4 regions of the Pseudarthrobacter sp. 1G09 genome follow, and region 1 is predicted to be linked to each of the others. Evidence: predicted binding sites of a transcription regulator. Region 1 holds the regulator's gene; each other region holds the start of a gene.
What was found. Region 1 encodes HrcA, which represses chaperone genes, less so after heat shock. Its sites were predicted from a motif close to TTNGCACTCGNNNNNNNCGAGTGCNAA; they were not measured.

Region 1 (2,196 bases):
GGATCTTTGATGACCGTGCCGAACCCCTCGCAGGTGCCGCACGGTGCAGCGGTCATGACTTGGCCAAGGATGGAACGGACAGCGCGCTGGACCTGGCCGCTGCCGCCGCAGATGTCGCAGCGTTCGGGGTGCGTCCCCGGACGGCAGCATGACCCCTCACAGGTGGGGCAGGTGACTGCAGTGTCCACCTCAAGTTTTTTGTTGACGCCAAAGACGGCGTCGCGCAGTTCGATGCGCACGCTGATGAGTGCATCCTGGCCGCGGCGGACCCGTGAGGCGGGTCCGGACGATCCGCCGGCGCCGAAGAACGTGTCGAAGATGTCCTGGAAGGCAAAGCCCTGGCCGGCGTAGCTTCCGCCGCCAAATCCGTTGTCGGTGCCGTTCTCGTTGCCTGTGGTGTCATAGACCCGGCGTTTCTGCGGGTCGGAGAGGACTTCGTAGGCGTGGGTCACCGCCTTGAAGCGGTCCTGCGCATCTTCGCCCGGGTTGACGTCGGGGTGGAGTGTGCGGGCCAGCTTGCGGTAGGCCTTTTTGATTTCTTCTCCGGTGGCTTCCGGTGAGACTCCAAGGACGTCATAGTGGCTGCTCAAAGTTCGTATCTCTTCCTTGTTGTACTGCCTGCGGTTGGGCTGCCGTGCGGGCCCGGCGGCTGTGGTGCCGGGGCGGGCCGGTCAGGGACCCAGGATGCGGGAAAGGTAACGGGCAACTGCCCTGACGGCCGCCATGGTATTGGGATAGTCCATCCGGGTGGGACCCAGGATGCCGATCTTGGCCACGCTGTCCGGGCCGTAGCCGGTGGCCACGACGGACGCCTCGGCCAGGCCGTCATAGGGGTTTTCGCGGCCGATGCTGACGGCCACGCCACGGTGGTCCTGCGCCATGTCGCTCAGCAGCCGCAGCATCACCACCTGCTCTTCCAAAGCTTCCAGCACGGGGCCGATGCTCAGCGGAAAGTCGACATTGGACCGGGCCAGGTTGGCCGTTCCGGCCATGACCATACGGTCCTCGCGGCTGCTGTGCGCAAGGATCTCCAGGGCATGGGCCAGCGACTGCGCCGCCTGCCGCTCCCCCGGACTGACAGAGGAGACGACGGCGGGAAGGGCCTGGGCCAGCCGGGCCAGCGGTGTTCCGGCCAGGGTTCCCAGGAACCGGGTACGCAGCGCGGACAGCGCTTCGTCCGCGAGGTCCTGCCCGACGTCAATGACACGCTGCTCCACATTGCCGCTGTTCGCGATCAGGACCACCAGGACCTTGCGCGGGGCCAGCAGGACGAACTCGATGTGCCGGATCAGTGCCCGGCTGAGGTGGGGGTACTGGACCACCGCCACCTGGTTGGTCAGCTGGGACAACAGCCGCACGGTGCGGTCGAGGACGTCGTCGAGGTCGTCGGATCCCTCCAGGAGGGACTGGATGGCGCGCCGTTCGGCTTGCGAGAGCGGCTTCACGGCCGAAATCTGGTCCACGAACAGCCGGTAACCCTTGTCCGTGGGAATCCGGCCGGCGCTGGTATGCGGCGCCGTGATGAGGCCCTCGTCCTCAAGCGCCGCCATGTCGTTCCGGATCGTGGCGCTGGAAACCCCCAGGTGATGCCGTTCCACCAGGGCCTTGGAGCCTACCGGCTCGCGGGAGTGGACGTAGTCCTCCACGATGGCCCGCAGTACTTCAAGCTTGCGCGGCTCACTCACACTCCACCTCCATCCAGTCGGGGTGGATAAGCCACCCGTTCCTTCCTGCCAGTCTGCACGCACTCGAACATGCACTCGAACTGTTAGCACTCGACATGCCCAAGTGCTAACAGTCTATTATGCCTTGGCCCGTTGTTAGCATTGGTACCGCTCCGGGCGAAATTCCGGGACAGCACCTACGGCGAGGCGGAGTGACCATGGATTACCGGAACTGGGGCCCGCGGGACATGTCCGCTCCCGCGCGCACGCAACTGCCTGAAGTGCCCGTGGAACGGGGCATGGTGCTCGAAGACGTACAGTCCGGGTGGGTGGGGGCCGTCACCCGGGTGGAAAAGTCCGGCGGCATGCATGTGGTGGCCCTTGAGGACCGGCGCGGAAAGTCGCGGACCTTCCGGCTGGGATTCGGGTTCCTCCTTGAGGGCCGTGCCATCAGGCTGATGCCACCGGCGCCCCGGCCCGCACCGGGCGGTCCGGCCGCCGGGCGCACCGCCTCGGGCTCCGTACGCGTCGC
Region 2 (2,196 bases), 1.3 Mb from region 1:
CTCGATCTCGGCGCGGATCTGGGAAACGCGGCCGGCGATCTGGTCGGCGTCGCCGGCACCCTCGACGATGGTGGTCTCGTCCTTGGTGACGACAACCTTGCGTGCCTGGCCCAGGAGTTCCAGGCCGGCAGTCTCCAGCTTCAGGCCGACTTCCTCGGAGATGACCTGGCCGCCGGTGAGGACAGCGATGTCGGCGAGCTGGGCCTTGCGGCGGTCACCGAAGCCGGGAGCCTTGACGGCAACGGACTTGAAGGTCCCGCGGATCTTGTTGACGATCAGCGTGGCCAGGGCCTCGCCCTCGATGTCCTCAGCGATGATCAGCAGCGGCTTGTTGGACTGCATGACCTTTTCCAGGACAGCAACCAGTTCCTTGACGTTGGAGATCTTGGAGTTGACGATCAGGATGTACGGATCCTCGAGGACCGTTTCCTGGCGCTCTGCGTCGGTGACGAAGTAGGCGGAGATGTAACCCTTGTCGAAGCGCATGCCTTCGGTGAGTTCCAGCTCCAGGCCGAAGGTGTTGGATTCCTCGACGGTGATGACGCCTTCCTTGCCGACCTTGTCCAGGGCTTCGGCAATGAGGGCACCAATTTCATCGTCACCGGCAGAGATGGAGGCCGTGGCGGCGATCTCTTCCTTGGTTTCGATTTCCTTGGCGGAGTTCAGCAGTTCGGCGGTGACGGCGTCAACGGCCTTTTCGATGCCGCGCTTGAGTGACAGCGGGTCGGCGCCGGCTGCAACGTTGCGCAGGCCTTCCTTGACGAGGGCCTGGGCCAGCACGGTAGCCGTGGTGGTGCCGTCGCCTGCGACGTCGTCAGTCTTCTTGGCAACTTCCTTGACCAGCTCGGCGCCGATCTTCTCGTAGGGATCGTCCAGCTCGATCTCCTTGGCGATGGAAACACCATCGTTGGTGATCGTGGGGGCGCCCCACTTCTTTTCGAGGACGACGTTGCGTCCACGCGGGCCGAGGGTGACCTTAACGGCGTCGGCGAGGATGTTCAGACCCCGCTCAAGGCCGCGGCGTGCCTCTTCATCAAATGCAATGATCTTGGCCATAACGGCAATAGTCCTTTCGGGACAGTCGTTAAGAATGAACCTCAGCTGCAGTGCCCGCGACGGACGGTTCCTGAACGGCGGCCTCTGTATGCCTCCGCGTGGGAACCTCACTCCAGTAAGGTGTTTCTTCGCTCCTCGGCCGCTGCCGGGCGCCGCCGGCTGAACCGGGCGTTGCCTTTAGCAGTCGGTACGTCAGAGTGCTAACTCAATAATTAGCACTCCCCCGGTGAGAGTGCAAGCGAGAGAGACCCCCGGGTACGCGTTTAGGGCCCGTATTCGCCGAGGGCGATCAGCTGCCCCTGCGGCCGGCGGTTTCGTGTCCGGTGGCCGTCGGAATGTTGTCGCTGCCATAGGTGAACACCGTGAAGGTGGCGGAGGTGATGTCCCCGTTGGTGTCGAACGCGATGGGACCTGACTCGCCGTCGTAATTGATGCCGCCCCCTGAGGCGAGGCCGGGCAGGCAGTCCTTGTAGGTGGTGCAGGCCGCCGCTGCCGTGGCTTGGGATTCCGTGGCGGTCCCGCCGGAGACGGCCAGAAGGTTGGCAGCAATGGAGGGGCCGGCGTCATCCTGTGCACGCGCCGCCGCCAGGGCGGCAAGAGTCACCGCATCGAACGTTTCCGCGGCATACGAGACATCCTTCAGTCCCTCGTCCACACCCAACAGGCGGGCCTGGAAGGCGGCGCTGGGAAGCTGACCGGACACAACGGCCCTGGCGCCGTCCAGCGCCTTGGTACCAAGCTTCGATCCGTAGCGCGCGAATGCTCCATCGCTCAGCAGCAGGCTGGCCCCGGAGACCCCCGCGTTGTTGAGCTCAGCCAGTGCACCCTGCGACCCTTCGCGGGCAACCACGACGACGGCATCCGGCTTCGCGGCCCCGGCTTTCCGGGCGGCATCCCCGGCCTCGCCGCCGGCGAACCCGGCGTTGTCCAGGACCTGCAGCCCGGCCCCTGCGGCGGCGTCGGCGACTGCGGCAGCAACTTCCTTGCCGTAGGCACCCTCCTGGTGGAGGATGGCGATGGTCTTGGCGCCCCCGTCTTTGGCGAGCTTGGCCAGGACGGGTCCCTGCGCAACGTCCGCCGCCGTGGTCCGGAAGTAGTAGCCGCCCGACTCGGCGCTGCTAAGGCCTGCGGCGGTGTTGG
Region 3 (2,196 bases), 700 kb from region 1:
AGCCCGACGCCAACGGCTTCCTCCACGACGTACTGGATGGCAGGCTTGTCCACCACCGGAAGCATTTCCTTGGGCATAGCCTTGGTGGCGGGAAGGAACCGGGTACCCAGCCCCGCAGCGGGGATGACGGCTTTGCGAACTCTCGGGTTACTGGTAGTCACCGCACTAATCTAGCGTCAGCGGCAAGCATTAAGTAATCAGCGGTCCTGCCCCGGCGCAGACCTGCACATGAACCCGCCGCCCGCGGCGATGGAGGGAAAACCCATGACTGAACACCAGACCGGCGCCAAGGACGGCATCCGGGCCGCCCACCGTGCCCGCCGCGCGGAACTGTCTCCGGCGGCCCTGGAGGAGGCCGGCAACGCCCTGGCGGAACATGGCACAGCCTGGGCCGGCTCCCTTGCGGACGGCGCGGCCGCAACCTTCTGCGTCTACCTTGGCGTCGGCGTCGAACCCCCCACACTGCCGCTGATCCAGGCCCTCCACGCACGCGGACACCGCGTCCTGCTGCCGGTGTGCGAACCCGCGCGCGAACTGAGCTGGGTGTTCTGGTCTCCCGGCATCCCGTTTGCGCGCAGCCGCTACGCGCCCGTCATGGAACCTGACGGGCCGCGACACGGGCCGGATGTGGCCGGCGGGGCGTCCGGGCTGTTCATTCCGGCCACGGCCGTTGATCATGCCGGTAACCGGATCGGCCAGGGCGGAGGCTACTACGACAAATTCCTGGGCCATTTGGACACTGCCGGGAAGCATATTCCGCTTGCCGCTGTTATCTACGACGAAGAACTCCTGCCTGCCGGGCGGATCCCCGCCGAGGAGTTCGACCGTCCCGTTCCGGCCGTCCTGACTCCGGGCGGACTGCGGGTCCTGGCAGGCGCTCCCTGACCCCGGACGCCGGTGGACGGGGATGATAGAATTAGCACTCAGGCCCTGCGACTGCTAACGGACCACCAGTGGAACGGGTGGCAGCACGGGACCTCTCGTTTGCCCAAGAGGAGGAGCACCAGTGCCAACATATGCTTACGCCTGCAAGGATTGCGGCCATGCTTTTGACATCGTCCAGTCATTCTCGGACAGTTCGCTGACGTCCTGCCCGGAATGCGAAGGCACGCTGCGCAAGAAGTTCAACAGCGTGGGCGTCGTCTTCAAGGGATCGGGCTTCTACCGCACCGACTCCCGCGACTCCAAGGGCAGCACCGTGTCCCCATCACCCGCGGCCCCGGCAGCCCCTGCTCCGGCACCCGCACCGGCGGCTGCCGCCAGCTGACACCGGCCACACCACACTCGGGCTGACCGCGGCCCGGGACCTGAAGACAGCACCATGTTGTCCACATAGGATCGGGGCCGCTGTCGCCTGCCATGCCTGCCCGCCTAGCGTGAAGGCATGCCTGCACATCCCCTCCGTGCCCACCGCAGACCGTCCGTCTTCCAAGCCAAAAAGGGAGTTGCCTCGTCCCGGCGCGGCAGCCCGCTGACCCGCGTGGGCGGGTTGCTCAACCGCAACCGGCGCCTGGCTGTTGCCCTGCTGCTCTGCGCAGCGGCGTCCATGACTGTCCATCAGCTGACCCCTGCGCCGGCCGACACTGCCACAGCCCTGTCCGCAGCGAGGGACTTGCCCGCCGGAACGGCTGTCACGGCCTCGGACCTTGTTCCGGTGCTGGTACCGCCCGGCCTGGTGTCCGAAGGCGTGCTGAGCGAGCAGTCGGAGGCGGCAGGCAAACAGTTGGCAACGCCGCTGCGAAAAGGGCAGCTGGTTACCGATGTCCAGCTCCTGGGTCCCGGGCTTCTCACCGGTACTCCCCCGGGATCGGCTGCCGTTCCGTTGCGGATGGCCGATGCCTCGTCCATCCAATTGGTTTCGCCCGGGCAACTGGTGAACGTCGTCCTGACATCCGGAAACGGGTTCGATCAGCAGGGGCCATCGGAAGTCCTGGCCGCCGGAGTCCCCGTCCTCTGGACCGCAGCCAAAGGTGGCCAGGGCGGACAATGGCTGGGCACCGCCGAAACCGACGGGCTGATCGTGGTGGCAGCCACAGCTGAACAGTCAGCGCGGCTGGCAGGGGCGTCCACGCAGGGCAAATTGTTCTTCGTCCTGGTGGGACCGCCGTCGTGACCGGCCCTGCCGTGCCCGGCAGGGCCTGCCATCACGTTGGCAGGGCTATGGGCCGTCAGCCCCAGTGCGGGGGCTTCTGCTCC
Region 4 (2,196 bases), 730 kb from region 1:
CTCGCGTCCTCCGTGGTCCTCTACCGGGCCCGTAACCGGGGCAACGCCTCCGACGGCGGGGAGGACGTCGATTTCGACGACCTCGGCCGCTGAGGGCGCTGGCCCGCACCTGTCAGCAGGACCCCCGAAATGACCAGGACCCCGCCTGCAATCTGGGCCGCTGTGATGGGCTGGCCCAGCAATACGGTGATGATCGCAGTGAAGACCGCGATGAGGTTGAGGTAGTTTCCGGCATTGGCCGCGCTGGTGTGCTTCAGGGCCAGGTTCCACAGCAGGTAGGAGCCCAGCGAGGGAAAGACGGCGATGAATGCCAGGGACCAGGCCCCGGACTGGGTGGACGGGAATCCTGCACCGGTCACGGCGGCCACGGGAGCGAGGGCAACGGCTGCTATGGCCGCCTGCAGGGCCGTGGAGGTAACGGCGGGGACCGCAACGCGCCGGGCAAGGACCGTATAGAGCGCCCAGACGGTGATGGCCGCCAGGATCAGCAGTTCGCCGGCGCCCAGCGAGAAGGTCAGGAGCCGCTGCAGCTGCCCGCCGGTGAGGACCAGCAGGACACCCGCCAAACCAAGTGCCAGGCCGATCCAGCCCCATGGCCGCGGCCTGTCCTTCAGCAGCACCGCGGCAAGCACCATGATCAGTACCGGGTTCGCCGCCGTCACCAGGGATGCGTTCAGGGCCGAGGTGTGCTGGAGGGCGCTGTAGAGCAGCAGGGTGTAGGCGGTCATGCCCAGTGCGCTGAGCAGCAGGAGCGCAGGCCAGTGGCGGAGGACTGCCCGCCAGTCGGGGCGGTCCACCACGTGCGCGAGGAACAGCAGCGGCAGTGCGGCCAGCGTCCAGCGCCAGAACGTCAGCTGCAGCGGGGCCATGGATTGGACGGCGGCCTGGCCCACCACGAAGTTTCCGGCCCAGAAGAGGGTGGCAAGGATCAGGAAAAAGGCAGCTCGCACCGGTTCAATCTACAGGCGAAGTGTTCTCCGATGACGAAATGGCTGGCACTCGCCTTGACCGAGTGCTAACCCCCGCCTAGAGTCTTCATTAGCACTCTCCCTAGGAGGGTGCTAACACATGAAGAGCTGCCAGCCTGGCTGCTGCCGGCACCGCGACGACGGTTGCCAGCCACGGCAAACGGCTTTCAAGTCCACGAATTTGCTGACGAAAAGGAGAGGTCCGAGTGTCGGTCTCTATTAAGCCTCTTGAGGATCGTATTGTTGTCCGCCCGCTCGAAGCCGAGCAGACCACGGCTTCCGGCCTGGTTATCCCGGACTCCGCGCAGGAGAAGCCGCAGGAAGGCGAAGTTGTCGCTGTTGGCCCCGGCCGCTTCGAAGACGGCAACCGCGTCCCGGTCGACGTAGCTGTCGGCGACGTAGTCATCTACTCCAAGTACGGCGGAACCGAAGTCAAGACCGGTGGCACCGAGTACCTCGTGCTGTCCGCCCGCGACGTCCTGGCGATCGTCGTAAAGTAAATCTTCCGGATCCCCGCGCCGCTGGCCATGCCTTGATGCAGGTCAGCTGCGCGGGGTTTCTGTCTTGAAAGGACACAACCATGGCAAAGCAGCTTGCGTTTAACGACGCTGCACGCCGGTCGCTTGAAGCCGGCATCGACAAGCTCGCCAACACTGTCAAGGTGACGCTCGGCCCCCGCGGCCGCAACGTCGTCCTGGACAAGAAGTGGGGCGCGCCCACCATCACGAACGACGGCGTCACCATCGCCCGCGAAATCGAACTGGACGACCCCTACGAAAACCTTGGCGCACAGCTCGCCAAGGAAGTTGCCACCAAGACCAACGATGTTGCCGGTGACGGCACCACCACCGCAACGGTCCTGGCCCAGGCACTGGTCAAGGAAGGCCTCCGCAACGTGGCCGCCGGCGCCGCTCCCGGCCAGATCAAGCGCGGCATCGAAGTTTCGGTTGAGGCCGTAGCTGCCCGCCTGCTCGAGAACGCCCGTCCGGTCGAAGGCACCCAGGTTGCCAACGTGGCATCCATCTCCGCCCAGAGCGACGAGGTGGGCGAACTGCTCGCCGAGGCATTCGGCAAGGTGGGCAAGGATGGTGTGATCACCATCGAGGAATCCTCCACCACGCAGACCGAGCTGGTCCTCACCGAAGGCATGCAGTTCGACAAGGGCTACCTGTCCCCGTACTTCGTCACCGACGCAGAGCGCCAGGAAGCAGTCCTCGAGGACGCCCTC

Region 2: the regulator HrcA is predicted to act here: its motif matches at 1,234-1,260, upstream of groL (chaperonin GroEL).
Region 3: the regulator HrcA is predicted to act here: its motif matches at 917-943, upstream of ACP3TD_RS14000 (FmdB family zinc ribbon protein).
Region 4: the regulator HrcA is predicted to act here: its motif matches at 993-1,019, upstream of groES (co-chaperone GroES).

What each region holds. Positions count from the first base shown of each region.
Region 1 is NZ_CP188306.1:2,354,766-2,356,961, forward strand. It holds gene dnaJ (molecular chaperone DnaJ) at 1-590, opposite strand, end outside; gene hrcA (heat-inducible transcriptional repressor HrcA) at 672-1,685, opposite strand; gene ACP3TD_RS10855 (DUF3097 domain-containing protein) at 1,883-2,196, shown strand, end outside.
Region 2 is NZ_CP188306.1:1,093,928-1,096,123, reverse strand. It holds gene groL (chaperonin GroEL) at 1-1,056, opposite strand, end outside; gene ACP3TD_RS05110 (ABC transporter substrate-binding protein) at 1,346-2,196, opposite strand, start outside.
Region 3 is NZ_CP188306.1:3,050,749-3,052,944, forward strand. It holds gene galU (UTP--glucose-1-phosphate uridylyltransferase GalU) at 1-161, opposite strand, end outside; gene ACP3TD_RS13995 (5-formyltetrahydrofolate cyclo-ligase) at 265-885, shown strand; gene ACP3TD_RS14000 (FmdB family zinc ribbon protein) at 1,007-1,267, shown strand; gene cpaB (Flp pilus assembly protein CpaB) at 1,385-2,113, shown strand; gene ACP3TD_RS14010 (AAA family ATPase) at 2,169-2,196, opposite strand, start outside.
Region 4 is NZ_CP188306.1:3,081,135-3,083,330, reverse strand. It holds gene ACP3TD_RS14120 (hypothetical protein) at 1-93, shown strand, start outside; gene ACP3TD_RS14115 (DMT family transporter) at 21-950, opposite strand; gene groES (co-chaperone GroES) at 1,175-1,468, shown strand; gene groL (chaperonin GroEL) at 1,549-2,196, shown strand, end outside.